One region of the Streptomyces sp. 7R007 genome, then DNA from elsewhere that is predicted to be linked to it. Evidence: riboswitches for the same ligand, from Rfam matches in the RefSeq annotation. Region 1 holds a riboswitch; each other region holds the start of a gene.
What was found. Region 1 has a riboswitch for cobalamin ahead of ACYF6T_RS07030 (cobalamin biosynthesis protein). Riboswitches for the same ligand answer to the same signal wherever they lie in the genome.
Positions count from the first base shown of each region.

Region 2: it holds a riboswitch for cobalamin, as region 1 does, so the genes downstream of both, nicT (Nickel transporter NicT) here and ACYF6T_RS07030 (cobalamin biosynthesis protein) in region 1, are expected to answer to the same signal.
Region 3: it holds a riboswitch for cobalamin, as region 1 does, so the genes downstream of both, ACYF6T_RS01635 (CbtB domain-containing protein) here and ACYF6T_RS07030 (cobalamin biosynthesis protein) in region 1, are expected to answer to the same signal.

Region 1 covers NZ_JBTWMV010000004.1:60,406-70,079, forward strand. The annotation lists gene ACYF6T_RS07005 (alpha/beta hydrolase family protein) at 1-843, opposite strand, end outside; gene ACYF6T_RS07010 (class II aldolase/adducin family protein) at 2,014-2,745, opposite strand; gene ACYF6T_RS07015 (lysozyme) at 2,941-3,705, shown strand; gene ACYF6T_RS07020 (inorganic phosphate transporter) at 3,803-5,044, shown strand; gene ACYF6T_RS07025 (hypothetical protein) at 5,076-5,303, shown strand; cobalamin riboswitch at 5,450-5,589, shown strand; gene ACYF6T_RS07030 (cobalamin biosynthesis protein) at 5,691-6,632, shown strand; gene ACYF6T_RS07035 (cobyric acid synthase) at 6,629-8,137, shown strand; gene cobN (cobaltochelatase subunit CobN) at 8,134-9,674, shown strand, end outside.
Region 2 covers NZ_JBTWMV010000010.1:57,228-66,901, reverse strand. The annotation lists gene thrS (threonine--tRNA ligase) at 1-1,015, shown strand, start outside; gene ACYF6T_RS15630 (nucleoside hydrolase) at 1,066-2,034, shown strand; gene nicT (Nickel transporter NicT) at 2,356-3,384, opposite strand; cobalamin riboswitch at 3,413-3,604, opposite strand; gene ACYF6T_RS15620 (ArsR/SmtB family transcription factor) at 3,683-4,030, shown strand; gene ACYF6T_RS15615 (LAETG motif-containing sortase-dependent surface protein) at 4,032-4,952, opposite strand; gene ACYF6T_RS15610 (glycoside hydrolase family 13 protein) at 5,176-6,849, shown strand; gene ACYF6T_RS15605 (DUF4142 domain-containing protein) at 6,869-7,603, opposite strand; gene ACYF6T_RS15600 (DUF6445 family protein) at 7,860-8,546, shown strand; gene ACYF6T_RS15595 (DUF6479 family protein) at 8,557-8,922, opposite strand; gene ACYF6T_RS15590 (phosphate ABC transporter ATP-binding protein) at 8,986-9,674, opposite strand, start outside.
Region 3 covers NZ_JBTWMV010000001.1:327,416-337,089, reverse strand. The annotation lists gene ACYF6T_RS01655 (ABC transporter permease) at 1-517, shown strand, start outside; gene ACYF6T_RS01650 (ABC transporter ATP-binding protein) at 521-1,597, shown strand; gene ACYF6T_RS01645 (HAD-IA family hydrolase) at 2,650-4,155, shown strand; gene ACYF6T_RS01640 (histidine phosphatase family protein) at 4,145-4,726, opposite strand; cobalamin riboswitch at 4,839-4,984, shown strand; gene ACYF6T_RS01635 (CbtB domain-containing protein) at 5,020-5,241, shown strand; gene ACYF6T_RS01630 (CbtA family protein) at 5,267-6,031, shown strand; gene ACYF6T_RS01625 (GNAT family N-acetyltransferase) at 6,054-6,530, shown strand; gene ACYF6T_RS01620 (cupredoxin domain-containing protein) at 6,545-7,216, opposite strand; gene ACYF6T_RS01615 (hypothetical protein) at 7,204-7,707, opposite strand; gene ACYF6T_RS01610 (cupredoxin domain-containing protein) at 7,813-8,874, opposite strand; gene ACYF6T_RS01605 (copper resistance CopC/CopD family protein) at 8,937-9,674, opposite strand, start outside.

The DNA of each region.
Region 1 (9,674 bases):
GCCGGGGGTGCGGCGGGCGGAGGCGAGGGCGCGCAGGGTCGTCGCCCAGCTCAGGACCGGGGAGTCCAGGACGAGTCCGGAGACGCGCTCGCGCAGTCCGGAGTGCGCGGCGGCGCGCAGCGCCATGGTGGCGCCGGTGGACCAGCCGTGCAGGACGACCTGCCGGGCGCCGTAGCGCACGGCGTAGCGGATGGCCGCGTCCAGGTCGCGCCACTCGGTCGCGCCGAGGTGGCCCAGGCCGTCCCGGGGGCGGGGGGCGCCGAGGTCGCCGCGGTAGGCGAGGGAGAGCACCGGGAAGCGCTGGTCGTGCAGGAACCGCATGACGTTCATGGGGAGTTCCCGGGTGGTGCCCAGGCCGTGCACGGCGATGATCCAGGTGTCGCGGGCGCCGGGGACGAACCAGGCGGGCAGCGCGCCGAGTTCGCCGGGGACGTCGATGTCGGCGTGGTCGAGGCCGAGGGCGTCGCGGGGGTTGCCGACGTGGACGTTCGGGGTGAACCACACCTTGTCGCCCGGTTCCAGGGTGCCGTGCGTGACGCGTTCGAGGCGGCGTACGACGGTGTCGGCGGAGTGGGTCGCCGCGCCGAGGACGGGGCCGACGACGGCGTGGGTGCCGTCGCCGGCGAGGCCGTAGGTGCCCGGGCGCAGGGCGGCCAGGTCGCGGGTGAGGGCGACCTGGCCGGCGGCCGTGGCGTGCACGGTGAGCCGGGGTTCGGTGGGCAGGGGTTTGCCCGGGGGCGCCTTGAGCGCGGCGTCGCTTGCGAAACGACCGGCGGCCACGGAGGCTGCGCCGGCTGCCAGGGCTACGGTGACGGCGGCGGCCGTCGCTTTGACAGTGCGCACCCGTCCAGTGTCCTGTCCGACCCCGACGGCGGCCAGCCGGGGCCCGGGGCGGGGTGACGGTGGTGACGGGGCGGGTGGTTGGCCAGCGCCAGGTGGAGCGGGAGTGCACTGAAGCGAGGGGCGGCGGCGCGAGGGGGTTGGCCAGCGCCGGGCGGCCGGGCGGCCGGGCGAGGAGGCTGTGTCAGCGCCGGGCGCGGGACGGGAGTGCGCGACAGCGAGGAGGCGGCAGCACGGGAGCGCGCGCGGCAGCGCCGGGCGGCGGGGCGAGGGGGTGGCCAGCGCCGGGCGGCGGGGCAAGGGGGGTGGTCAGCGCAGGGCGGCGGAGCGGGAGCGACGAGGCGGCAGCATGGGAGCGCCTGCGGCAGGGCGGGGGCGCGCCGTAGCGCCGGGCGGCAGCACGACCGTGCGTGCCAGCGACGAGTGCGGTGCGCTGCCGTGCAGCAGCACCGGGCAGCAGCACACAGTGCGCGGTGCCGCCGGGCGGCGGGGCGGGAGGGTGTGGCACCGACAGGCCGCAGGGCGGGGCTGGGCAACGACGAGGCGACGGGGCGGGAGTGCGCCGTAGCGCCGGGCGGCAGCACGATCGTGCGTGCCAGCGACGAGTGCGGCGCGCTGCCGTGCAGCAGCACCGGGCAGCAGCACACAGTGCGCGGCGCCGCCGGGCGGCGGGGCGGGAGCGTGTGGCACCGACAGGCCGCAGGGCGGGGTTGGGCAACGACGAGGCGACGGGGCGGGAATGCGCCGTAGCGCCGGGCGGCAGCACGACCGTGCGTGCCAGCGACGAGTGCGGTGCGCTGCCGTGCAGCAGCACCGGGCAGCAGCACACAGTGCGCGGTGCCGCCGGGCGGCGGGGCGGGAGGGTGTGGCACCGACAGGCCCCGGCGCGGGGGTTCGGCAAGCTGCGGGCCCGGACATCGTGGTGGGGTCCCCTCGCGGCGGGGCAGCGGACCGGTGTCCTGCGAACCGGCGGCGCGCGAGCCGGTGTCCAGCGAACAGTGACCTGCGAGCCGGTGTCCAGCGAACCAGTCACCTGCGAGCCGGTGTCCAGCGAACCGGCGGCGAGCGGACCGGTGTGCCGTGAACCGGACGCGGGCAGACCGGTGTGCCGTGAACCGGCGGCGCGCGAACCGGTCCTTCTGTGAACCGATCGCGCGGCGTCCTGGCCTCTGGTCAGCTCCGTTGGCCGTATCCCCGTAGCTTTTCCCCCACCTCCGCCACCTGTTCGGGGGTGAGCAGATGGGGGGTCAGGCCCGGGATCGAGGACGCCGTCAGCCACAGGTGGCACATCCACTCCAGCTGGGCCGTGCGGTCGTAGGCCTGGTCGAGGGAGGTGCCGTAGGCGATCGTGCCGTGGTTCTGCAGGAGGCAGGCGGTGCGGCCGGCGAGGGCCTGGAGCATGTTCTCGGCCAACTCCCGGGTGCCGTATGTCGCATAGGGGGCGACTCGGACAGGGCCCCCGAGAGCCGCGGTCATGTAGTGGATCGTCGGGAGCTCGGCGACGAGCGTCGAGACGGCCGTGGCGCGCACGGCGTGCGTGTGCACGACGGCGCGCGCGTCGGTCGAGCGGTAGACGGCGAGATGCATGGGCAGTTCGCTGGTCGGCACCAGCGCGCCGAGGACCTGCCGGCCGTCGAGGTCGACGCCGGTCACGTCGTCCGGCGTGAGCCGGTCGTACGGCACGCCCGACGGCGTGACCAGCACGGTGTCGCCGACGCGCACGGAGACGTTGCCGGAGGTGCCGACGACCAGCCCGTCCGCCACGGTGCGGCGGGCCGTCGCGACGAGGGACTCCCAGGCGTGCGCCTCCTCCTCGCGCACACCCCTCCCCCACTCCTCCGGCACATACGGCGCACCCTCCCGGCCACCCCGCCCGTCCCCCTGGTCCCGATGCTGTTCAGCCATGCCGCGATCCTGCCAGGGGCCCGTCCGGCGCGCCGCCGGGTCGGGGCACTCTAGGCCGGAACCACCCCCTCCGGAAGGGTACTTACCGGGGCATTTGCCGCGTCGAATCGCCTTGGCCGGAGATCGGCGAGCGCTCAACGATCTTCCAGTAATCTCCGGGTGATTTGTCGCACACGTCGCCATTCCGGGGGAAACATGGCCCGCGACCGCACACCGCCCCACCCGTCTCCGCGCCGCCGCACCGCCCGCCTCGTCGCGGCATCGGCGGCGGCGCTCGTCGTCGCGGCGAGCGCGCTCGCCGGCTCTCCGGCATCGGCCGCGGACCTGCCGAAGGGGCACGACGTCTCCTCACACCAGAAAAACGTCGACTGGTCCGCGGCGAAGGCCAAGGGCGCCACGTTCGTCTACGTCAAGGCGACCGAGTCGACCACCTACCGCAGCCCGTACTTCGCCCGGCAGTACGACGGCGCCCGCGCCGCCGGGATCATCCGCGGCGCGTACCACTTCGCCCGGCCGGACACGTCGTCGGGCCGCGCGCAGGCGGACTTCTTCGTGGGCAACGGCGGCGCCTGGACGGCCGACGGCTGGACGCTGCCGCCCGCGCTCGACATCGAATACAACCCGTACGACGCCAGGCACAAGTGCTACGGCCTGAGCAAGAGCGCCATGGCCGGCTGGATCAGGTCCTTCAGCGACGAGGTGCGGCGCCTGACCGGCCGCCGTCCCGTCCTGTATACGACCACCCACTGGTGGAACGCCTGCACGGGCGGCAGCCGCGCCTTCGCCGCCGACCACGCGCTGTGGATCGCCCGTCACGGCTCGTCGGACGCGGGGGCGCTGCCGGCCGGATGGTCGCTGTGGACCTTCTGGCAGTACGACAACAGCGGCAGCCTGCCGGGTGACCAGAATCTCTTCAACGGCTCCCGGGCCCGGCTGAAGCGGCTGACCCTGGGCCACTGACCCGGCATACACCCCGAGGACCGCCTCAGTTCATCTTCCGTTCACTCAGGTTGCCTACGGTCAACCGACCGATGACTTCGAACGATTGCCTGGGTAAATGGAAAACTTCTCGCTGATCCTCGCGATTGTGGTGGTAACCGCACTCGCGTTCGATTTCACGAACGGTTTCCACGACACCGCCAACGCGATGGCCACCACCATCTCGACCGGTGCCCTCAAGCCCAAGGTCGCGGTGGCCATGTCCGCCGCGCTCAACCTTGTAGGCGCTTTCCTCTCCGTGGAGGTCGCCAACACGATCTCCAAGGGTCTCGTCGATGAGAACGGCATCCGTCCCGAGGTCATCTTCGCCGCCCTGGTCGGCGCGATCCTCTGGAATCTGCTGACCTGGCTGGTGGGACTGCCCTCCAGCTCCTCGCACGCCCTGATGGGCGGCCTGATCGGCGCCACCGTCGCCTCCGCCGGCTTCGGCGCCGTGCACGGCGACGTGCTCGTGACCAAGGTGCTGATCCCCGCGGTCGCCGCCCCGGTCGTCGCCGGCGTCGCCGCGCTAGCCGCCACCAGGCTGTCGTACATCCTCGGCAGGAAGACCGAGGGCAAGGCCGCCGAGAAGGGCTACCGGGCCGGCCAGATCGCCTCCGCGGGCCTGGTCTCGCTGGCGCACGGCACGAACGACGCGCAGAAGACGATGGGCGTCATCACCCTCGCCCTGGTCGCCGGCGGTGTCGTCGCGCCCGACTCCGACCCGCCCACCTGGGTCATCCTCTCCGCGGGCCTGGCCATCGCGCTCGGCACCTACATCGGCGGCTGGCGCATCATCCGCACCATGGGCAAGGGCCTGACCGAGCTGGAGCCGCAGCAGGGCTTCGCCGCCCAGACCAGCGCGGCCACGGCCATCCTGGCCTCCTCCCACCTCGGCTTCTCCCTGTCCACCACGCACGTCGTCTCCGGTTCGGTGATGGGCGCGGGCCTGGGCCGCAAGGGCGGTGTGGTCCGCTGGTCCACCGCGACCCGGATGGCCGTCGCCTGGGTGCTCACGCTCCCGGCCGCCGCCCTGGTCGGCGCGCTCGCCGAGTCGGTCACCGACCTCGGCGACTGGGGCACCGCCCTGGTGGCCGTCTTCCTGGTCGCCGCCAGCGCCGCGATCTGGAAGCTGTCCCGGCGCGAGGTCGTCGACGCGACGAACGTCAACGCGACCGAGGAGCCGGCCGGCGTGGTGACCGCGGCGATCGCCGCGGTGGCCCCGCCGCCCGCGGGCGCGGTGGCCGAGGACCTCACGGCCACCATCCCGGCGCCCGCCGCCACCACGGAGCCGACGGCCCCGCCGGCCGCCGCCGTCTGACCGCCCTCAGCCCCCTTAAGGAAGCATCACCATGAAGATCGACTGGGCAGCCCTGGGCTCCGTCTTCGGCGTCAGCCTCGCGGTCACCGTGGGCCTGGTGGCCCTGTTCACCCTCGGCGTCATGGGCCTCGCCCGCCGCGAGCGGGCCGGCGCCCAGGGCACCTCGGCGGCCCTCGCGGTCACCGGCGCGTACGTCTGCTTCGCGGCCTGCGCGGCGGCGGTGGCGTACGGAATCTCCCTGATCATGAACAAGGCCTGAGGCGCGAGCACGGCCTGAGGACCGGGTCCACGCGTGGTGCCGGGGCGGTGATCCGTCCCGGCACCACGCGTTCGCGTGACCACGGCGACCCCGTGCGTGTGGGCCTCAGCACACTCTCCCGTCGCAGGTCAACAGCAAGTTGACTGTCCTTCCGGGGGCGTGGTGGACTGCCGGAGCCATATACGGCGGCAGGAGAGGAAGCCGGTGGAAGTCCGGCGCGGTCCCGCCACTGTCACCGGGGTAGGAAGCCTCGGGAGCCAGGAACTCTCACCGCCGGTCTCGTCGAACCAGGGCGTGGACACCCTGAGTGAGGACATGCCGTCATGCCAGCCTGCCGTCCGAGGTCCAGGACCAGTTCGCTGCCCGAGCCCACGGCCGGCTGAGCCGATGCGTGCCGATCGCGTCTTCGCGTACGGCGCCGCCGCCGGACTCCTCGGTGACCAGCTCCTCGGCGATCCGCGCCGCGGGCATCCGGTCGCCGCGTTCGGGCGGGCCGCCGGCGCCGTGGAAGGGGGGCTGTGGCGCGACCACCGCGGGTGGGGCGCGCTGCACACCGCCGTGTGCGCCGGAGGCGCCGTGGCGCTGGGCGCCGTGGCGCAGAAGGCCGTACGCCGTTCCCCTGCCGCCTCCGTCGCGCTGACCGCCGCCGCCACCTGGGCCGTCGTCGGCGGGACCTCCCTCGCCCGGGAGGCCCGCGCCGTCGGGCGGGCGCTGGCCGCCGGGGACGTCGAGGCGGCCCGGGCACGGCTGCCCCATCTGTGCGGGCGGGATCCGCAGGCGCTGGACGCCGACGGGATCGCCCGGGCGGTCGTGGAGTCCGTGGCCGAGAACACCTCCGACGCCGTCGTGGGGGCCCTCGTGTGGGGCGCCGTCGGCGGGGTGCCGGGGCTGCTCGGGTTCCGGGCGGTGAACACCCTCGACGCCATGGTGGGGCACAAGTCGCCCCGCTACCGGCGGTTCGGCTGGGCCTCCGCCCGGCTGGACGACCTGGCCGGGTGGCCGGGGGCACGGCTGACCGCCGTCCTCGCGGCCGTCGCGGGCGAGGACCGGCGCGGGGCCGTGCGGGCCTGGCGGGCCGACGCCGACCGGCATCCGAGCCCCAACGCCGGGCCGGTGGAGGCGTCGTTCGCGGGGGCGCTCGGCGTGCGCCTGGGCGGGACGCTGTCGTACGGCGGGCGGGTCGAGCACCGGCCCGTGCTGAATCGGGAGGGACGTCAGGTGGGGGTCCACGACATCGAGCGGGCGGTACGGCTGTCCCGTCGCGTCGGACTGCTCGCGCTCGGCGTGAGCGTCGCCGCGCGGGCCGTCCTGAAGGGGCGTGCGTCATGAGCGGGGGGCTGCTCGTGGCCGGCACCACCTCCGACGCCGGCAAGAGTGTCGTCACCGCCGGGATCTGCCGGTGGCTGGTGCGCCAGGGGGTCAAGGTGGCCCCCTTCAAGGCGCAGAACATGTCGCTGAACTCGTTCGTGACGCGCGAGGGCGCCGAGATCGGGCGCGCCCAGGCCATGCAGGCGCAGGCCTGCCGCATCGAGCCGACCGCGCTGATGAATCCCGTGCTGCTGAAGCCGGGGGGCGAACAGAGCAGCCAGGTCGTGCTGATGGGCAAGCCCGTGGGCGAGCTGAGCGCGCGCGGCTATCACGGCGGCCGGCAGCAGAGGCTTCTCGGGACCGTTCTCGACTGTCTGGCCGAGTTGCGGGGCACGTATGACGCGGTGATCTGTGAGGGGGCCGGTTCGCCCGCGGAGATCAACCTGCGGCGCACCGACATCGTGAACATGGGGATCGCCCGCAACGCCGGGCTGCCCGTGCTGGTGGTCGGGGACATCGACCGTGGCGGGGTCTTCGCCTCGTTCTTCGGGACCGTCGCGCTGCTGTCGGAAGCGGACCAGCGGCTCGTCGCAGGGTTCCTGGTGAACAAGTTCCGGGGGGACGTCTCGCTGCTGGAGCCCGGCCTCGACATGCTCCACGGGCTCACCGGGCGGCGGACCTACGGCGTCCTGCCCTTCCGGCACGGGCTCGGCATCGACGAGGAGGACGGGCTGCGGGTGTCCCTGCGGGGCACGGTCCGCGAGTCGAACACCGCGCCGCCCGTCGGGGAGGACGTCCTCCGGGTCGCGGTCTGTGCCGTCCCGCTGATGTCCAACTTCACCGACGTCGACGCCCTGGCCGCCGAACCCGGTGTCGTCGTGCGGTTCGTGGACCGGCCCGAGGAGCTGGCGGACGTGGACCTGGTGGTGGTCCCGGGAACCCGCGGGACCGTGCGGGCCCTGGAGTGGCTGCGCGAGCGTGGCCTTGCCGAGGCGCTGCGGCGCAGGGCCGCCGAAGGCCGCCCCGTCCTCGGCGTCTGCGGCGGCTTCCAGGTCCTCGGCGAGCACATCGAGGACGAGGTGGAGAGCCGGCGCGGACACGTCGAGGGGCTGGGAGTACTGCCCGTGCGGGTGCGGTTCGCCCGCGAGAAGACCCTCACCCGGCCGGTGGGCGAAGCCCTCGGCGAGCGGGTCGAGGGGTACGAGATCCACCACGGGGTCGCCGAGGTCGGTGGGGGCGACCCCTTCCTGGACGGCTGCCGCGTCGGCCAGACCTGGGGTACCCACTGGCACGGTTCGCTGGAGTCCGACGGGTTCCGGCGGGCCTTCCTGCGCGAGGTGGCGGCCGCCGCGGGCCGCCGTTTCGTGCCGGCCGCCGACACCTCGTTCGCCGCGCTGCGCGAGGAGCAGCTCGACCGGCTCGGCGACCTGATCGAACAGCACGCGGACACGGACGCGCTGTGGCGGCTCATCGAGTCCGGCGCGCCGCAAGGACTGCCCTTCATTCCACCGGGAGCGCCCGCATGAGCACAGTGTTGTTGTTGTCGACCGCCGACACCGATCTGCTGGCGGCCCGGTCCGCCGCCGGTGCCGACTACCGGATCGGCAACCCGATGCGGGTGGACGTCGAACAGGAGCTGCCGGCGCTGATCGAGGGCGCCGACATCGCCGTCGTACGACTGCTCGGCGGCAAGCGGGCCTGGGAGGACGGGCTCGCCGCGCTGAAGGCGTCCGGAGTGCCGACCGTGCTGCTGGGCGGGGAGGCGGTGCCGGACGCGGAGTTGATGGCCGAGTCGTCCGTGCCGGCCGGTGTGGTGGCCGAGGCGCTGAGGTACCTCGTCGAGGGCGGCCCCGGGAACCTCACCGAACTCGCCCGGTTCCTCTCCGACACCGTGCTGCTGACCGGCGAGGGCTTCGTGGAGCCGCAGAAGATGCCGGAGTACGGCGTCCACGGCTCGTACGCCTCGCACGACGGGCGTCCCACGGTCGGCGTGCTCTTCTACCGGGCGCACGAACTCAGCGGCAACACCGCCTTCGTGGACACCCTGTGCGCGGCGATCGAGGCGCGGGGCGCCAACGCCCTGCCCGTGTACTGCGGTTCGCTGCGCGGGGCGGACCCCGGGCTGTACGAGCTCCTGGGCCGGGCGGACGCCCTGGTCGCCACCGTCCTCGCCGCGGGCCGCACGCACGCCTCGCAGGCCTCGGCGGGCGGCGACGACGAGGCCTGGGACATCGGGGCGCTGGCCGACCTGAACGTGCCGGTGCTGCAGGGACTGTGCCTGACGTCGTCCAGGGCGGCCTGGGACGAGTCCGACGCCGCGCTCTCCCCCATGGACGCGGCGATGCAGGTCGCGATCCCGGAGTTCGACGGCCGTCTGATCACGGTGCCGTTCTCCTTCAAGGAGCAGGGCCCGGACGACGTTCCCGTGTACGTCGCCGACCCCGAGCGGGCCGCGCGCGTGGCCGGGATCGCCGTCCGGCACGCGCGGCTCAGGCACAAGGCGAACGCCGACAAGAAGCTGGCGCTGGTCTTCACCGCGTACCCGACGAAGCACTCGCGCGTCGGCAACGCGGTCGGGCTGGACACGCCCGCCTCGGCGGTGCGGGTGCTGGACGCGCTCCGGGACGCCGGCTACTCGCTCACCGAATACCCCTCCGGCGGCGACGAGTTGATCCACCGGCTGATCGAGGCGGGCGGGCACGACGTGGAGTGGCTGACCGAGGAGCAGCTGGCCGCGGCGCCCGCGCGGGTGCCGCTCGCGGACTACCGAGCGTGGTTCGACGAGCTCGACCCCGCTTTGCGGGACGGGATGCTGGAGGCGTGGGGCGAGCCGCCGGGCTCGCTGTACGTCGACGGGGACGACATCGTGCTGGCGTCCCTGCAGTTCGGCAACGTGGTCGTGATGATCCAGCCGCCGCGCGGCTTCGGCGAGAACCCGATCGCGATCTACCACGACCCGGACATGCCCCCGTCGCACCACTACCTGGCCGCCTACCGCTGGCTGGAGAACTCCTTCGGCGCCGACGCGATCGTCCACATGGGCAAGCACGGCACCATGGAGTG
Region 2 (9,674 bases), on a different contig from region 1:
CCACTGGGACCACTACGGCGACGACATGTTCCCGCCGATGAGGCTGGGCGGCGAGGAGGTCGTCCTGCGCCCGAGCCTGTGCCCCCACCACGCCCTGGTCTACCGGTCGAGGTCCCACAGCCACCGCGAACTGCCGCTGCGGATCGCCGAGGTGGGCGGGATGTACCGCGCCGAACTCTCCGGCGTGCTGGGCGGCCTCACCCGGGTGCGGGCGATCCAGCTCAACGACGCGCACGTCTTCTGCACCCCGGAACAGGCGGTGCGGGAGGCCGGGGCGGCGCTGGAACTGATCCGCCGCGCCTACGCCGACCTCGGCATCCGCGCGGTCCGCCACCGGCTGTCCCTGCCGGGGGAGGGCGGCAAGTACGTGGCCGACCCCGGGCTGTGGCGGCGGGCCACCGCGCTGCTGCGGGAGGTGCTGGCCGCGTCCGGCGTCGCGTACGAGGAGGGGGAGGGCGAGGCCGCGTTCTACGGGCCGAAGATCGACGTCCAGATCGCCGACCCGGCCGGCCGCGAGTCCACCCTCTCCACCGTCCAGATCGACTTCCACCAGCCCGAACGCTTCGACCTGCACTACATCGGCGCCGACGGGGCGAAACACCGGCCGGTCATGGTGCACCGCAGCATCGTCGGCAGCGTGGAGCGGGCCGTGGCCCACCTGATCGAGGTGCACGGCGGGGCGTTCCCGGCCTGGCTCGCACCGGTGCAGCTGGCGGTGCTGCCGGTGTCGGAGCACCAGCGGGAGCGGGCCGAGGAGCTGGCGGGAGCGGCGGCCGGGCGGGGGCTGCGGGCGCGGGTGTACGGGGCCGAGGAGGGCACCCTGGGCGCGCGGGTCCGGGCGGCGCGGCTGGTGCCGTACCTCGCGGTGATCGGGGAACGGGAGGCCGCGGACGAACGGGCCGACGTACGGCTGCGGGGCGGGCGGCGGGTCGGGGCGGTGCCGGTGGTGGAGCTGCTGGAGCGGATCGGTGCACAGGTCGCGGCGCGTGGCGCCGGGCTGTGGGCGGCTGCGTAAGGTCACGCTCACCGGGTCCGCCGCGGGGCCCGGCGGAAGGAGCGCGCGCCATGACGACCGACCGGCCCATCCCCGTGATCATCGACTGCGACACCGGAGTCGACGACGCCCTCGCCCTGCTGTTCGCCGTCCGCCACCCGGGGCTCGACCTGCGGGCGGTGACCTGTGTCGCCGGCAACACGGACGTCGACGGCGTGGTCCGCAACACGCTGACCGTGCTGGAGCAGGCCGGTGCCCCGGACATCCCCGTCGGCCGGGGCGCCGAGCGGCCGCTGATCGAGCCCGCCCGCTCGGCACGGCACGTGCACGGCACGGACGGCATGGGCGACCTGGGGCTGCCCGCGCCGACGCGGACCGCGTGCGGGCTGGACGCGGTGACGCTGCTGCGGCGCGAGATCCTCGGGTCGCCGTGGCCGGTGACGCTGGTTCCCACGGCGCCGCTGACGAACATCGCGCTGCTGCTGCGCAGTCACCCCGAGGTGGTGCGCAACATCGAGCGGATCGTCTTCATGGGCGGGGCGGTGGGGGCCGGGAACGCCACGGCGGTGGCCGAGTTCAACGTCTGGCACGATCCGGAGGCGGCGGCGATCCTGCTCACGGCCGGGGTGTCGATCACCATGTACGGGCTGGACGTGTTCCGGCGGGTGGTGGTGCCGGGGGCGGACGTGCGGCGGCTGCGGGGGAGCGCGGAGGCGGGGGCTCGGCTGGCCGGGGAACTGCTCGCGCACCGGCCGTCGGCGCCGGACGTCACGGACGACGTGGAGGCGGGTGGGCTGGGGGACGCGGGGGCGGTGTGCGCGGTGGCCGATCCGGGGGGTATCCGCACGGAGTTGCTTCCGGTGGAGGTGTCGCTCGCGCCCGGGGTGACGCGGGGGCAGACGGTCGTGGACCGGCGGATCCGGCCCGGTGAGTCGGAAATCCACGAGGGCGAGCGCGAACAGGCCCTGGTGGACGTGGCGTTGGATGTGGACGTGGACCGGTTCGTGGGACTGTACCTGTCCGTCGTGGCCGGCGCCTGAAAGCCTTCCCACCCGCGCCACTTTCCTGGCCTGGTGCGGGTGGCCCTCGTGGAGGGTTCTTGCCGGTGGCGGCTGCGGGTGAGCGCGGCGGGTCTCGGGACACGGCGGGGGCTGGTGGTGGGGCTTTCGTGGGTCGGGTGCGGGTGGCCCTTGTGGAGGGTTCTCGCCGGTGGCGGCTGCGGGTGAGCGGGGCGGGTCTCGGGACACGGCGGGGGCTGGTGGTGGGGCTTTCGTGGGTCGGGTGCGGGTGGCCCTCGTGGGCGGTTCTCGCCGGTGGCGGCTGAGGGTGAGGGGTGGGGAGTTGGGTGTGGGGTGGGTCGGTTACTGGGGGTCCGCTGGTTGGGGGGACCAGCGTTGTTCGACCTTGGCCAGGCGCCAGTACGTCACCGCCGCTGCCCAGACCAGCACGAACAGGGCCACGACCATGTAACCGGCGTTGCCCAGGTCCAGGCCGAAGAGTTCCATCGTGGCGATGAAGAAGGCGACGGCGATGGACAGGCCCGTGATGGTCAGGTTGTAGAAGACCTTGCGCACCGGGTTGGAGAACGCCCACTGGTAGGCGAAGTTCATGAACGTGCCGTCCAGCGTGTCGAACAGGCTCATGCCGGCGGCGAACAGCAGGGGCAGGCACAGGACCCCGTACCAGGGCAGGCCCGCCGCCGCGCCCGAGCCGGCCATCACCATCAGCGTGACCTCCGTGGCCGTGTCGAAGCCGAGGCCGAAGAGGAAGCCCAGCGGGAACATCTGGCCGGGACGGGTGATCGAGCGGGTGAGGCGGCCGAGGACGCGGTTCATGAACCCGCGGGAGTCCAGGTGCGCTTCGAGTTCCCGCTCGTCGTACGACCCCGCCCGCATCGCCCGGAAGACGCGCAGGATGCCGACCAGGGCGACCAGGTTGAGGGCGGCGACGAGGTACAGGAACGTGGCCGAGATCGTCGTACCCATGAGGCCGAGCACCTGGTGGGTCCGGGAGTCCTCGTCCATCACCCGGTCCGCCAGCTGCGTGCCGCCCGCGATCATCGCCGCCAGCACGACGACCACGCTGGAGTGGCCGAGCGCGAACCAGAACCCCACCGACACCGGCCGTTTGCCGTCGGCCATCAGCTTGCGCGTGGTGTTGTCGATCGCGGCGATGTGGTCGGCGTCGAAGGCGTGCCGCATGCCCAGCGTGTAGGCGGTGACGCCGAGTCCGATGCCGAAGGTCTTGGAGCCGACCTCGTAGTGGCCGGGCACGACGAGGAGGAAGAGGATGCCGAAGGCCAGGACGTGGAGCAGGGCGATCACCGCCATCAGCCCGGCCGTCCGGACGGTGTCCTCGCGTCGCCAGCGGAAGGACGCAGGGTCGGTCATGCGGTCACGCTCCAGCACCTCGTGGATCACTTCGTGAGATGCCGTGGCCGGTCTCCTGGCTTGGGGGAGGGTCGAGCGTCGTCCGTCCGCCTTCCCGGGCGCCACAAGGCACCCAGTGACCGTCCCTCGCGGGACACGCCGGACGACTCCCCGGTCACAGTGGCGAGGGCCGCGCCGGCATCGCACCGGCTTCCCGAACACCACGGCCCGCCCACCGTAGGCGCCCGGCCGCACTCCTGCATAGCTGCACACCTGCGCAGGTATCCAAGATCACATACGGCCCTGCGAGGATGACCCCATGCATCTCGTCCCGGCCGACCGCGCAGACCGCCGCACCATAGACGGCCACCGGGTGTGCGACGCCATCGCCGCCATCGGCGACGCGGCGCGCGTGCGCACCTGGGCCGACCGCTTCGCCCTGCTCGGCGACCCCAAACGCCTCGCGCTGCTGCTGGCCCTGCACCGCACGGGCCCGATGGCCGTCTCCGACCTCGCCCTGGCCACCGACATGAACGACCCCGCCGTCTCACAGGCCTTGCGGCTGCTGCGGGCGGCGGGGGTCGTGGAGGGCGAGAAGGAGGGCCGGGTCGTGCGCTACCGGGTGGTGGACGACGAGGTGCGGCTCCTTCTCACCCACTGCACGTGAACTAGGCGCGCGTCGAACGCTTCCGGCGGGACGCCAGCACGATCGCCGCGCCGCCCGCCAGGAGCACCGCCGCGCCGCCCGCGATCAGCGGGGTGCTGCTGCTCGCGCCGGTCTCCGCGAGGTCGCCGCCACCGCCGTTCGGGGTGGCCGCGGGCGCGGTCGTCGACTCCGAGGACGACGGCGTGGAGGTCTCCGAGGACGGCGTGGACGTCTCCGTCGCCGGCGCGGTCGTCTCCGTGGCCGGCGGGGTGGACGTCCCGGACGCCGGCGTCGACTCGGACGCGGACGGGCTCGGCGACTGCGACTCGGTCGCCGTGCAGTCCTTCGTGCCGCCGTTCCAGGACGCGATCAGCTTGTCCTTGATGACCGCGTGGTCGGGACCGGCGGGCAGGTCGCCGTGCTCGAAGCCGTCCTTGGCGTCGAGCTTGCCGTCGTACTTCACCGCGCCGCGGTAGAGGTCGACCTGCGCGAAGCAGCCCTGGTCGGGCACCGAGATGTCGAGGGAGTCGGTCTGGCCGGCCTTGACGGTGACCGTGTCGAAGTCGTGGAAGACCTGCTGGCCGGAGGTGGCGAAGGTGGCGCCGTGGGCCAGGTAGGAGGCGAGGGAGGCGGTGCAGGTGGACGCGTCGCCCGCGGTGCGGACCTTGACGTGGACCTTGCCGTCGTCCGACGGCTTGAGGTTCTGGTCGTCGACCTTGACCGAGGCGAAGAAGTGCTCGCCGTCGAGCGAGAACTCGCAGCGGTCGGTCTCCGTCTTCGTGCCGGCGCCCGTCCCGGGCTTGTAGCTGCCACCGGACTCCCAGCCCTGGCCGCCGGGGCAGTCACTGGCCGAGGCGACGGAGGCGGAGGCGGCGCAGAGGGCGAGCGTCGCGGCGCCCGTCCCCAGCAGGCGCCGCATGGTGACACGTCTCGCTATGGACATGCGTATCCCATCAGGACAAGGGTGAGTGGTCTTGAGAAACACTGGTCCCATTGGTCACACGGGCCACAGTGTCCGCACATCGTGGATGCCGCCGCGGAACGCTGTCAACCTGCGGTGACGCGCCGGTAGTTCGGTCGGCCGTCACAGTTCCGGCACAGACGGAGGCAGATGCTCCGGATGATGGGAGGTTCGTCCGGCGCGACCGGTGGACAGAGTTCTCTTCGTGCACCAAAACGACCCCCGAACCGACCTGCCCACCGATCTCTCGTCCAAGGACCCCGACTGGTGGCGGCAGGCCGTCGTCTACCAGGTCTACCCCCGCAGCTTCGCCGACGCCGACGGCGACGGGCTCGGCGACCTCAGGGGCGTCACCGAGCGGCTGAACCACCTGGCCGCCCTCGGCGTCGACGCCCTGTGGCTGAGCCCCTTCTACCCGTCCGAACTGGCCGACGGCGGCTACGACGTCGCCGACCACCGGGACGTCGACCCGCGCCTGGGCACGCTGGACGACTTCGACGCCCTGGTCGCCGAGGCGCACCGGCTCGGTCTGAAGGTCGTCGTCGACCTGGTCCCCAACCACACCTCGCACCTCCACGTCTGGTTCCAGGAGGCCCTCGCGGCCGGGCCCGGCTCGCCCGCGCGCGAGCGCTACGTCTTCCGCGACGGCCGTGGCGCGCACGGCGAACTCCCGCCCTCCGACTGGCAGTCCGTCTTCGGTGGCAGCGCCTGGCGCCGGGTGCCGGACGGGCAGTGGTACCTGCACCTGTTCGCGCCCGAACAGCCCGACCTGAACTGGGCGAACGAGGAGGTCCGCGCCGACTTCCGCACCACCCTGCGGTTCTGGGCCGACCGGGGCGTCGACGGCTTCCGCGTCGACGTCGCGCACGCCCTCGCCAAGGACCTGGAGCCGCCGCTGCGCGACCTCGGCGACCTGCCCGGCGTCGCGGAGGAGGCCCTGGACCTGCTGGAGCCGGGCAGCCACCCCTACTGGGACCGCGACGAGGTCCACGAGATCTACCGCGACTGGCGCCGCCTCCTCGACGCCTACTCCCCGCCCCGCATGGCCGTCGCCGAGGCCTGGGTGCCGGCCGCCCGCCGGGCCCGCTACGCCCGCCCGGACGAGCTGGGCCAGGCCTTCAACTTCGAGTACCTGCAAGCCCGCTGGAACGCCGACGAACTGCGGGGGGTCATCACCGAGTCGCTGCGCACCGCGCACGCCGCCGGCGCCTCCGCCACCTGGGTGCTCTCCAACCACGACGTCGTACGCCACACCTCGCGGCTGATGCTGCCGCCGGGCACCGACGAGAACGCCTGGCTGCTGTCCGGCGGCCGCGCGCCCGCGCTGGACGAGGAGGCCGGGCTGCGCCGGGCGCACGCGGCGACCCTGCTCATGCTGGCGCTGCCCGGGTCGTCGTATCTCTACCAGGGCGAGGAACTGGGCCTGCCCGAGGTCGCCGACCTACCCACCGAGGTGCTGCAGGACCCGATCTGGGAGCAGACGGGACACGTCCGCAAGGGCCGCGACGGCTGCCGGGTGCCGCTGCCGTGGACGCGGACGGGTCCGTCGTACGGCTTCGGCGCGGGCGGCGCCTGGCTGCCGCAGCCGGCCGGCTTCGGGGCGTACTCCGTCGAGGCGCAGGACGGCACCGACGGTTCCACGCTGGAGCTGTACCGCAGGGCGCTGCGTCTGCGCCGCAAGCTGTCGGCCGGCGAGGAGCTGCGGTGGGCCGAGGCCCCGGACGGCGTGCTGCACTTCGCCCGCTCGGACGGCTGGCGGTGTGTCACGAACCTGGCCGGGGCCCCCGTTCCGCTGCCGCCCGGCGAGGTGCTGCTGAGCAGCGCCCCGCTCGGCGACGACGGCCTGATGCACACCGACACCACCGTGTGGCTCGGCTGAGCGGACCCGGTGAAGCCGATCACCCCACGGTCGGGCTGGGACTGGGGGTGGCGGAGCTGGAGCTCTCGCCGGGCAGGACCGGGGGCTGGGTGGTGCTGTCCACCGGCGGGGTCAGCACCACCTGCGGCTGGCCCCCCGCCGGGGGCGGCGGGGTCAGGTCCGAGGCGGGCAGCTTCGGCGGGGTCGTCTCCTGGAAGAGGACCTGGTCGAAGTTGACCAGCCCGGTCTGCTCCATGACCGTGATGTGGTCCAGCACGGTCGCGTTGGCCTGGTCGGCCAGGGTCCGCACCACGGAGTTCTCGGTCGTCGAGCGGATCTTCGCGATGGTGTTGAAGATCGAACCGTGCGTCACCCGCAGGATGTTGGCGAAGTCGGTGTCGAACTGCTTGCCGCTGTCCGCCTTGAGCGTGTTGACGAAACCCTGCTGCTGGGGGCTGGGCAGGTTGGGGATCGTGATGTTGAGCATCGTGGAGATCTTGCGGCAGCTGGCGTCCAGCGCCGCGTGCCCGTCGATCAGGTGCTTGCTGGCGGTCTTCACCGCGGCGCTCTGGCCCTTCTGCAGGCCCAGCTGCCCCACGGGGTACTCCCACAGTCCCGCGGCCCGCACCTTGACCACGAAGTCCCGGTCCGCCTCCGTCAGCGGTCCCCACTGCGTCTGCGCGATGACCCGCGACCCCGAGCTGGAGGTGGTGCTGACCCCGAGCATCGAGGGGTAGGCGAGAGCGGCGAGAGTGAGACTGAGGGCTCCGCCCACGAAGAGCGTTCCCGTCGCGTTCCGCGAAAAGCGCACCGTGCCTCCTGCCCGGTCGGGGGTCCCCGCCGGCGATCAGCGGGGTCGGACGGTGGGGAGTACGGATCCCGGCCCGGCGGGGAACCTTTTGATTTGGTAAAAAGTGGCCGGTGTGAGCCATGTCTCGGGTGCCGCGGCTTGGAAGGAGGCATGACAAGTTGACGGAACGTTGACCGCTTCACGGGAGAGTCGAGACGAACCCCTGACCTAGATTCGCCGCATGCCCCCACAGCCTGCCCCCAGGGTGCCCGCGGCCCTTCCCGTGCTGCCCTACCGCAAGCCCACCAAGGGCCGCGACTACTGGGTCCTCGACGACGTGCTGCCCGACGTGGACGCCGTACGCGCCCGCTGCCTGGCCAAGGACGACTGGGTCCAGGGCCACCCCTACACCTCGGAGACCTGGCCGGGCCTGCGCACCATGCCGGGGCTGGAGCCCGCCGAACTCGCCCGCGTCGAACGCCTGGTGAAGAAGGCGACCGGCGCGAAGGAGCTGTGGGTGCAGCAGGCGCCCGGCGGCGGCACCCTCAACCACAACTGCATCCAGGTCGTCGGCGAGGGGGAGAGCGAGCCCCGGCCGCACACCGACTCGCGGGCGCTGTGCCGGTACGCGGCCGTGCTCTACCTCAACCCGGACGTCCCCAAGGACTGCGGCACCGCCTTCTACCGCCAGTCGCTGCCCGGCGGCCGGCTCGGCGGCAACATCGTGCAGGCCCCGCACAACAACCTCGTCGAGGCGCTCGGCACGCGGTTCGTGCCCGGGGACCACTTCGAGGAGGACGTACGGGTCCCGCACAAGTACAACCGTCTCCTCCTCTACCACGCCAACCTCGTGCACAGCGCGACCGGTTACACCGGCCGCACGCTGGAGGAGAAGCGGATGACCGCGGTCTTCTTCTGGATGGCCTGAGCCCCGCGGCTCACCGCAGTCCCAGGCCGCCGCTGCCGAAGGAGCCGCTGGAGCCGGGCATCCAGCGCCGGCGCCGCTGGTCCTTTCCCGTCCGGCTGGGCGTGGGGTGCAGTTCGTAGGGCATCAGCCGCCGCTCGCCGTCCACGGGCACCTCGTCCGGTTCGCGCACCTCGCGCGCCTCGCGGACGGCACCGCCGTCGGGCAGGTGGGGCTGTTCGGTGGGCAGGGGCCGCGGCAGTTCCCGGTCGCGCACCCGCATGCCGTACCAGAAGGCCCAGATCAGGGCACCAGCGATGATCAGGCCACCGACGAAGGCGACGATCACGTTGCGAATCTCGATCGACGTGGCCGCCATGACAAACGTCGCGGTACTCATGGGGTGATTATCGCCCCAAACGCCGTGAAGCGGGAGGTCGGGCGCGGCGGGCCGTCCGGCCGCTCAGCCGAAGCGGCCCGCCACGTAGTCCGCGGTGCGCGGGTCGCTCGGGGCGCCGAAGACGTCGCTCGTGGGCCCCGCCTCGACGATCCCGCCCGGGGTGCCCTGCTCGGCCAGGAAGAAGGCGCACTGCTGGGAGACGCGGGCCGCCTGCTGCATGTTGTGGGTGACGATGACGACCGTGACCTGCCCGGCCAGCTCCTGGATCGTCTCCTCCACGCGCCGGGTGGAGGTGGGGTCCAGCGCCGAGCAGGGCTCGTCCATCAGCAGCACCCGGGGGCGTACCGCCAGGGCGCGGGCGATGCACAGGCGCTGCTGCTGGCCGCCGGAGAGCGCGCCGCCGGGCTTGCGCAGACGGTCGCGGACCTCCTTCCACAGGCCGGCGCGGGTCAGCGACTCCTCCACCAGCTCGTCCTTCTCGCGGCGGCCCGCCCGGGTGCCGGTCAGCCGCAGGCCCGCCACCACGTTGTCGTAGATCGACATCGCCGGGAAGGGGTTGGGCTTCTGGAAGACCATGCCGATACGGCGGCGCGCGTCCGTCAGCCGCCAGGACGGGGCGTAGACGTCCTCGCCCTCGAAGAGCACCTCGCCGCCGAACCGGGCCGCCGGGATCAGCTCGTGCATCCGGTTGAGGGTGCGCAGGAACGTCGACTTGCCGCAGCCCGAGGGGCCGATGAGCGCGGTGACCCGGC
Region 3 (9,674 bases), on a different contig from region 1:
GGTCGTGCCGCCGATCGCCTTCGTCGCCGGCATCGGCACCGTGTTGAAGTGGGGCCCCGAGTACCTCTCCCGCACACCGCTGTTCGAGACCTTCGTGGCCCTGCAGAACCCGGACTTCCCGTTCGTGCTCGTCCTCGCCTACGTCGTGATGGCGCTGCCGTTCGTCTACCGGGCCCTGGACGCCGGACTGCGCGCGGTCGACGTGCGCACCCTCGTCGAGGCCGCCCGCAGCTGCGGGGCGAGCCCACCGCAGGCGCTCGTCCGGGCCGTGCTGCCCAATCTGCGCGGGGCGCTGCTCAACGCCTCCTTCCTCACGCTGGCGCTGGTGCTCGGCGAGTTCACCGTCGCCCAGCTGCTGGGCTTCAGCCCGTTCGCCGTGTGGATCGTCGGCGTCAGCGGCTCCCAGGCCCAGCTGTCCGTGGCCGTCTCCGTGCTCAGCCTGCTGGTCACGTGGGCCCTGCTCCTCGCGCTCGCCGGCTTCGGCGGCCGCGCCCGCACCGCCGCCTCCCAGGGATGAACCATGACCCTCACCACGCTTGACCGGGCCGCCGGCCAGAAGGCAGCCACCGTCGAATTCCGCGGGCTGCGCCGGGAATTCGGACCCACCGTCGCCCTCGACGGCCTCGACCTGACCGTGCGGCCCGGCGAGTTCCTGGCCCTGCTCGGACCCTCCGGCTGCGGCAAGACCACCGCCCTGCGCATGCTCGCCGGGTTCGAACACCCCGACTCCGGCGCGGTGCTGGTCGACGGCCAGGACGTCACCCACGTCCCGGCCCACCGCCGTGACGCCGGCATGGTCTTCCAGTCCTACAGCCTCTTCCCGCACCTCAGCGCCCTCGACAACGTCGCCTTCGGACTGCGCATGCGCAAGGTGCGTACGGCCGAACGGCGCGCCCGCGCCGCCGAGTTGCTGGAGCTGGTCGGCCTCGGCGACAAGGCGGAGCGGTTCCCGCACCAGCTCTCCGGCGGCCAGCAGCAGCGCGTCGCGCTGGCCCGCGCCCTCGCCCTGCGTCCGCGCGTGCTGCTGCTGGACGAGCCGCTGTCCGCGCTGGACGCCAAGGTGCGGCTGACCCTGCGCGAGGAGATCCGCCGGCTCCAGCAGGAACTCGGCATCACCACCCTGTTCGTGACGCACGATCAGGAAGAGGCCCTGTCGGTCGCCGACCGCGTCGCGGTGATGCGGGCCGGCCGGCTCGAACAGTGCGCCGCCCCCGCGGAGTTGTACGGCCGGCCCGCCACCGCCTTCGTCGCGGAGTTCGTCGGCACGATGAGCCGGATACCGGGACGCCTGTCGCAGGGCGCCGTCGAGGTGGGCGGGCAGCGGCTGCCGGTGGACGGCGAGGCGCCGGCCGGGCACGAGGTCGACGTCCTGGTACGCCCCGAGGCGGTGCACGTCGAGGCCGACGAGGCGGGCGACGCCCGCGTGGTGGCCACGGCCTTCCTCGGCGCCACCACCCGGCTCACCGTCCGCCTCCCCGACGCCACGGAGGTCAAGGCGGACGTGCCCACCCACGAGGCCACCACGCTCCCCGCGGGCACGGCCGTACGCCTGTGGCTGCCCAACCGCCCAGTCCTGCTCGCCGAACGCACCCCCTGACCCCCGACCCACCCCAAGCCACCACGAACGAAGCCTGGCGCCGCCGCAGCGCAGTCTGGAGCGAAGCTTGTGGGGCCGCAGCGCAGTCTGGAGCGATGCTTGTGGGGCCGCAGCGCAGTCTGGAGCGATGCTTCTGAGGCCGCCGCGCCGTCTGAAGCGAAGCCTGCAAGGCCGCAGTGCCGTCTGGAGCGAAGCTTGTGGGGTCGCAGTGCCGTCTGGAGCGAAGCCTGCGAGGTAGCCGCGCCTTCTCAAGCGAAGCCTGTGAGGCTGGCGGCCTTGTGGGGCTCAGCTCTGAGGCCGACGCGCCGTCTGAGGCCGAGTCGGTGAGGTTGCAGGCTTTCTGGAGGTCAGCACTGCGCCCGACGTGCCTTCTGAGGCCAAGACCCGAGCCTGACGCGCCTTGAAAGGAGCCGAGCCTTCGACACGTCCGAGTCCTGCGAGCCCGAACGTCCGCCACCCGACCCGCCCGGTCAACCCGGGCCTCCCGCACGCGCCCGGCCCGCAAGAGTTGGGCCCCCGACCCGACCTCGCCTGGCAAGACCCGGCCCGGGGCACTCGCCCCGCCTGGTCGAGCCTGGCTGCTGACACCGACCTGGCTGGCAAGACTCGTCCCGGGGCACTCGCCCCGCCTGGTCGAGCCTGGCCGCCGACACCGACCCGCCTGGCAAGACCCGCCCCGGGGCACTCGCCCCGCCTGGTCGAGCCTGGCCGCCGACACCGACCCGCTTAGCAAGACCCGCTCCGGGGCACTCGCCCAGCCCTGTCCAGCCGAGTCGCCGACACCCGACCCGCCTGGCAAGACCCGGCCCGGGGCACTCGCCCCGCCGGGTCGGGCCGAGCCCCGACACCCGACCCCGCTGGCAAAGCCCGGCCCCGGGCACTCGCCCCGTCCGGGAGGCCGGGCCCCGACAGTCGAGCCGCTCGGCGAACCCGACCCCCGAGGCGTTCGCCCCGCGCGGAGAAGCCGAATAGTGACACCCGCCCCGACCCCCGGCCCCCGCCCGGTACCACCGGACCCCGCCTCCCCCACACCCCCTGAAAGTGAGCACCCCATGTCGCAACCGCCGCTGCAAGCCGTCCTGTTCGACATGGACGGCACGCTCGTCGACACCGAGCGGCTGTGGTGGCTGACGGTGGCGGAGGCCGCCGCCCGGCTCGGCAGGGCGCTGACCGACGCCGACCAGCCGGAGGTGCTCGGACGCCCCGTCGAGCACACCGCCGCCTGGCTCGCCGGAACCGTCGGCACCCCGGCGGGGCCGGTCGCCGACGCCCTGCACCGGGAGTTCGCCGACCGGGTGCGCACCGGCGTCGTACCCCGCCCCGGCGCCCTGGAACTGCTCGACGCCCTCGCCCGCGACGGCGTGCCCACCGCCCTGGTGACCGCCTCCCCGCGCGCGGTCGCCGACACGGTCCTGCAGACGCTCGGGGCCGGACGCTTCGCCGTCTCCGTCACCGCCGAGGACACCGAGCGCACCAAGCCCGCCCCCGACCCCTACCTCGCCGCCTGCCGCCTGCTCGGCGCCGACCCGGCCGCCTGCGTCGCCGTCGAGGACACCCAGACCGGCGTCAGCTCCGCCGAGGCCGCCGGCTGTGCCGTCCTCGCGGTCCCCTCCCTCGCGCCGATCGACCCGGCACCCGGCAGGACCGTGCGCACCAGCCTCACCGGCGTCACCCCGGACCACCTGCGCGCGATGGTCCCGCACGAACTGCGCGTCATGAGCTGGAACCTCTGGCTCGGCGGCAGCGCGGTCGACGACCACCGCGCCAAACAGCTCAAGGTCATCCTGGAGACCGGCGTCGACGTCGTCGGCCTCCAGGAGACCGCCGGCACCGCCGCCCAGGAACTCGCCGACGCCCTCGGCTGGCACCACCACCGCGCCGGCGAGAACCTCGGCATCATCAGCCGCCACCCCATCACGACCGCCCTCGGCGACCCCGGCGTCGGCTTCTACGGGGCGGCCGGCGCCCGCGTCCGACTCGGCCCGCACCGCGAGGTCGACGTGTGGACCGTCCACCTCCACTACACGCCGTACGGCCCCTACGAGGCCGCCTTCGACAGGCTGCCGGCCGCCGAGCTGATCGCCCACGAGGAAGTGCGCCTCGCGCAGCTGCGGGAGGCGCTCGACTGGGTCTCCCGAACCGCCGGCGACAGCCGGCCGGTCGTGCTGGTGGGCGACTTCAACGCCCCCTCCCACCTCGACCGGCCGGACGTCGCATGGCCGGTGACACGTGCCGCCGAGGAGGCGGGCCTGCGCGACTCCTACCGCGAGGCCCACCCGGACCCGGCCGAGCACCCCGGTCACACCTGGTCGCCCGTGCACGCCGAGCACGAGGACGGCAGCGGACGCCCCGAACCGCAGGACCGGATCGACTACGTCCTGCACAACGGCCGCGGCCTGCGCGTCCTGGACGCCACCACCTTCGTCAGCGGCACCCCGCGCCCCTGGCCGGACGTGGCCGGCAACGACTGGCCCTCGGACCACGCCGCGGTGATCACCACGTTCGCCGTGGACCCGGGCGCCGTCCCGCCGGCTGCCGAAGCGCCGGCTACCGGGTGAGGGGAGCCTGGAGCGCCCGCCCGAGCCGGAGGTTCCAGCGCCCCGACCGCCCGCTGAACTCGGTCGCCGTCAACGGCGGTACGTCCAGCCGCCAGAACGCCGACCCGGGCGCCCCGAGCGCGCGGACCGCGGCGGCCCGCACGACCTCCGGGTCCACGACCGCGACGGTCCGCCCCGCCGCCTGCGCCGCCGACTCCAGCCAGCCGGCGATCCGGTCGCAGAAGTCCCGTACCGACTCACCGCCGTGGGGCGCGCACGCGGGGTCCGCCAGCCACCGGGCCACCGCCTCCGGCTCCCGCGCGCTCACCTCCGCCAGGGTCGCGCCCCGCCAGCGCCCCACGTCCAGAGCCGTCAACTCCGGTGCGCACACGGCCTCCAGGCCCAGCGCCGCGGCCGTCTCGCGGCAGCGGGCCGCGGGCGAGACCCAGGACCGGTCCGCCGGGGGGAGTCCGTCGCGGGCGGCCCGTGCGAGCCGCAGTCCGGTCTCGTCGAGAGGACGGTCGTCGTCGAACCGGGCCTCCCGCAGCGCCGTACCGACCGCGGGTGAGATCAACGTCACTCGGCTCGTCATACGTCCGTTTCCCTGGCCGACATCCCTGTCGTCCCAAGGATGACAGGTCGTCCCGTCCACGCCGTCGTGCGCCTTCGCGCCCTTGGCCGCGCCTCCGCTTCGCGGTACCTTCTCGGTCGGTGTCCACGACGGACACCGACGACGGTCCCGCGGAAGCCGGTGAGACTCCGGCACGGTCGCGCCACTGTAAGCCCGGTTCCCACACCTTCGGGGTGCGGGGCGGGTGAGTCAGACCCGCCCCGTCGTCTCGTGCACCACCGAGACGGGACGCGAGTTCCCCAGGAGGTTCTGCCATGGCCCAGTCCGCGATCCAGCCGACCGCCGCCCCCACCGCCGTACCCGCCAAGCTGCCGATCGGCGCGATCGTCCCCTGGGCGGTCTTCTTCGGCATTCTGATGCTGGTCCTGCTCTACTTCGTCGGCGCCGAACAGGGCGCCACCTCCGTGATGTCCGGATCCGACGTGCACGAGTGGGTGCACGACGCCCGCCACCTGCTCGGCTTCCCCTGCCACTGACGGCGGCGCGGAACGTACGAGCACCATGAACTCGGCAATCGTCCGGAACCTGTTGGTGCGTGGCATGCTCGCGGGACTCGCCGCGGGCCTGCTCGCCCTCGTCGTCGCCTACTTCCTGGGCGAGCCGCGCGTCGACGCGGCCATCGCCTACGAGGAGGCGCACTCCCACGAGCACGGCGTCGAGGCCGTCAGCCGCACGATGCAGTCCACCGCGGGCCTGTCCACCGGTGTCCTGGTCTACGGCGTCGCGTTCGGCGGCATCGCCGCGCTCGCGTACTGCTTCGCCCTCGGCCGCATCGGCCGCTTCGGGCCGCGCGCGAGCGCGCTGCTCCTGGCGGCGGGCGGTCTGGTCGCGGTGTACGTCGTGCCGTTCCTGAAGTACCCGGCCAACCCGCCCTCCGTCGGCGACCCCGACACCATCGGCACCCGCACGGCCCTGTTCTTCCTGATGGTGGCGCTGAGCGTGCTGCTGGCCGTGGCCACCGTCATCCTCGGCAAGCGCCTCGCCCCCCGCCTGGGCAACTGGAACGCGACGCTGGTCGCCGGTGCCTTCTTCGTCCTCGTCGTCGGGCTCGCGTACGCGTTCCTGCCGTCGTTCAACGAGGTGCCGAAGACCTTCCCGGCCACCCTGCTGTGGCAGTTCCGCCTGGCGGCGCTCGCCGTCCAGGTGACCCTGTGGACCTCCTTCGGGCTGGTCTTCGGAGCGCTCGCCCAGCGGCTGCTCGCCCCGCGCGAGGCCGGCGCGGGGCAGCGGACGGCCGGCAGGCGGGCGGCGGCCGTGCCGCACTGAGGGCGCCTGCGATACTCCCACCATGGGTGATCAGGCACAGACCCGCGACTGGACGCTGCGGCCCGGCGATCCGGCCGACGTCGAGGCGCTCGTCGAGTTGCGGGCCACGGTCATGCGGCCGGACCTGGAACGCCTCGGGCGCTACGACGAGCACCGGGTCCGGCAGCGGCTGCGGGACGCCTTCTCCCCGCAGCACACCTCCGTCGTCATGGCCGGCGGCGACCTCGCCGGCTGCGTCACCGTCCGGCCCGTCGAGGACCGGCTGTGGCTGGAGCACTTCTACCTCGCCCCCCGCCACCAGGGCCGGGGGCTCGGCTCCGCCGTCCTGCGCACGGTGCTCGAACGGAGCGACGCGCAGAACACGACCGTGGCGCTCAGCGTCCTGCGCGGCAGCCCCGCCCGGCGGCTGTACGAACGCCACGGCTTCGTCGTGGAGTCGGAGGAAGCCGTCGACGTCTTCATGGCGCGCCCGCCGGGAGGGCACGCCCCGACCGCGTAGGCCCGGCGGGGGCGTCACTTGACGGTCGTCGACGCCCGCGAGCCGACCAGGAGCAGGCACAGCACCGCCACCCCCGCCACGACTCCGGCGAGCAGGAGCAGCGGATCGAGCGGGCGGGCGGCCGAGGCGGTCGTCTCGACGGGCTGCCGGGCGGCGGCCGCGGTACCCGGCGCGGGGGAGGGGGCGGCGCTGGAAGCGTGCGCGGACGCCGCGCCGCCGTGCTCGGCGTGCGCGGTCGGCTTCGCGGCGGCGGACGTCGCCGTGCGCCGCGGGGAGCGGACGACGGTGGGTGCCGCGGCCGCGTGGTCGTGGCCGGTCGGGTGCGCTGTGGGCGTGGGCACCGGGGCCGCCTTGACGACCAGTTGGGCCGTCATGCCGGGGTGCACGGTGCAGACGTAGGAGTAGGTGCCCGGCGTGGTGAAGGTGTGGCTCCAACTGCCCCCCTTGTCCAGCATCGGGGAGTGGAGCGACTCGGGGCCCGAGGTGGTCTTGACGTCGTGGGGTGCCTGGTCCTGGTTGGTCCAGGTGACGGTGTCCCCGGCGGTGACGGTCAGCGAGCGCGGGCTGAACGCGTAGCCGGACATGGCGACTTGGTGGCTCGTGGCCGCCCGCGCGGACGGCGCGGGCAGGAACAGGAAGACGGCGGTGGCGGCGAGCAGCGCGCGCACGAGGGTCAGGCGGGGCATGCGAACTCCGCGGCGACGAGCAGCCGGATGCGGTCTGCGGGGCGGGTGCGGGGGAGGGCGAGGCCGAGCGTGCGGCGCACCGGGCGGTACGGCAGCCGGATCGTGCCGAGGACGAGGAGCAGCGCCTCGGCGCGCTCGACGACCCGCAGCACCAGCGGGGCCGGGACGGAGGCGTCGCCGAGGGCGAGTTCGCCGGAGGCGTGGATGCGGGTGCCGTCCGCCGCGGGCTTGAGGGCCGTGCTGACGAAGGTGAGGCTCCGCCCGCCGAGCACCCGGCCGCCCAGTTCCAGACTCAGCACGCAGTCCTCGGGCGCGGGGGCGACCGTGAGGCTCGCGTCGACGGGGGTGAGGCGGCGGCGCAGGGTGGTCAACGGGCCCAGCCGGGCGGTGAGTTCGGTGATGCAGCGGTCCGGGGCGGTGGTGTAGGTGCCGGGTCCGGGGAGCCAGGCGGGGCCCGGCAGGGTGGGGACGGGGAGCGTTTCGGCGGTCATGTGGGTACCTCGGTGGGCGCGGGGCGCGGTGAGTGGGGACAATGAGGGCGGTGGCGGGCCGGCCGACTGCGACTCGGCCGGCCCGTCACCTCCTGCCGGCCGGCGTCAGCAGGAGCCGGTGAGGTAGTCCTCGGTGGGGGCGAGCATGTGCTCGGCCCAGACGGTGTGCATCTTCACGTACGCGTCGGGGTCGAGGAGGTCGGCGACCTGCTGGCCCAGGGACTCCTCCAGGTGCGCGGAGTTGATGTGCTGCAGCAGCACCGTGAGGGTGTCGTCGCCGATCGAGCCGGCGCCGTTGACGGCGGGGGTGAGGATCGACTCGACCCAGACGGTGTGCATCTTGATGTAGTTGTCCAACTGGAGTGCGTCCTGGACCTGTTGGCCGGGCGACTCCTCCAGGTGGGCCTTGTCGAGGTGCTGGAGGATCGGCAGCAGCACCTGCTGGACGCTGACGCACTGCTCGTCGCCGCCGTCACCGCCGCTCGACCCTCCGGAACCGCCGCTCCCGCCGGTCGAACCGCCCGTCGAGCCGCCCGTGGAGCCCCCGGTGGAGCCACCCGTCGACCCTCCGGTGGACCCACCCGTCGAGCCGCCGGTCGACCCGCCGCTGGACCCACCCGTGGAGCCGCCCGTCGACCCACCCGTGGAGCCGCCCGAGCCGCTGCCACCGTCGTCGGCGACCACGGTGACGGACGCGGTCATGTCCGGGTGCACCGCGCAGTAGTACTCGTACGTCCCGGCCTTGGTGAAGGTGAACGACCAGCTGTCCCCCTTGTTCAGGGTGCCGGAGTCGAACTTCTGCGGACCGCTGGTGGTGGTGACCGTGTGCGGAGCGGTGTCCTCGTTGACCCACTTCACGGTCTGGCCGACCTTCACCGTCAGGGACGGCTGGGCGAACTTGTAGTCCTTGATCTCGATGGTGTGGTCGGCGGTGGCGCTGTCGGCGGCCGGCTGGGCGTCGGCCGTGCCGCTCATGCCGCTCATGTCCTGGGCCTCGGCCGCGGGCGCCGCGTTCGCCGGAGCGGCGGCCCCGCCGGACGCCTGGAGCACGCCCAGGCAGGCGACGGCCGCGATGCCGGCGCCCAGGCCGGTGGCCAGCAGGACCCGGTTGCCCACTCGGGAGCGCCGACGGGGCGCGGGCGGTGCGGTGACTTCTTCTGTGTGCATGGTGGTGCGTCTCCCTTGTGAGGTGAGAGGTGAGGTGAGAGAGGTGGGACAACGGCTGCCGGTCACCGGCCGGGGGCGGAGATGACCAGCACACTCGTCGCGGCGAGGACCACGAGGACGAGCCCCGTCTCGGCCGCGACCGAGTAGACGAAGGGCCGTACGACGGCACGGTCGCCGCGCAGCAGTACGGCGATGTCGAGCCGGGTGCGCACCCAGCCCCGGCTGCGCTGGGCGATGAGCAACACCAGCCCCAGCACGGCGAGTTTGATCAGCAGCAGGCGCCCGTACCCGGTGTCGAGCAGCGCCCCGAAGGAGCCGACGACCTGCCAGGCCAGCACCGCGCCGGCCCCGGCGATCGCCGCCACGCAGACCCCGGCCAGCGCCGAGTAGCCGGCCACGGCGGCCGACAGCTCCTCGGGCCGCCGCCGCGGCAGCACGCCGAGCAGCAGCAGGGTGAGCCCGCCGAGCCACAGCGAGACGCCGAGCAGGTGCACCAGGTCGGCCACCGCACCCCAACCCGGGTGCGTTCCCTCGGAGTCGTGGCCGGTCATGCCGGTCGTGCGCAGCAGCCCGAGGGCGACCACGAGTGCGCCGACCCGCCACCCGGGCGACCGGGCCGACCGCTCGCCGCCCTGCAACAGTGCGGCCAGGACGACCGCGGCGAGCACCCACAGCAGCAGCCGGCAGGCGGCCATGATGCCGGTCTCGGTGCTCAACAGGTCGGCGTAGGTGGACCGTTGGAGCACATCGCCGAGTGTGCCCATCGATCCGTACGCCCCCTCCAGGCCCGGCGCGATCAG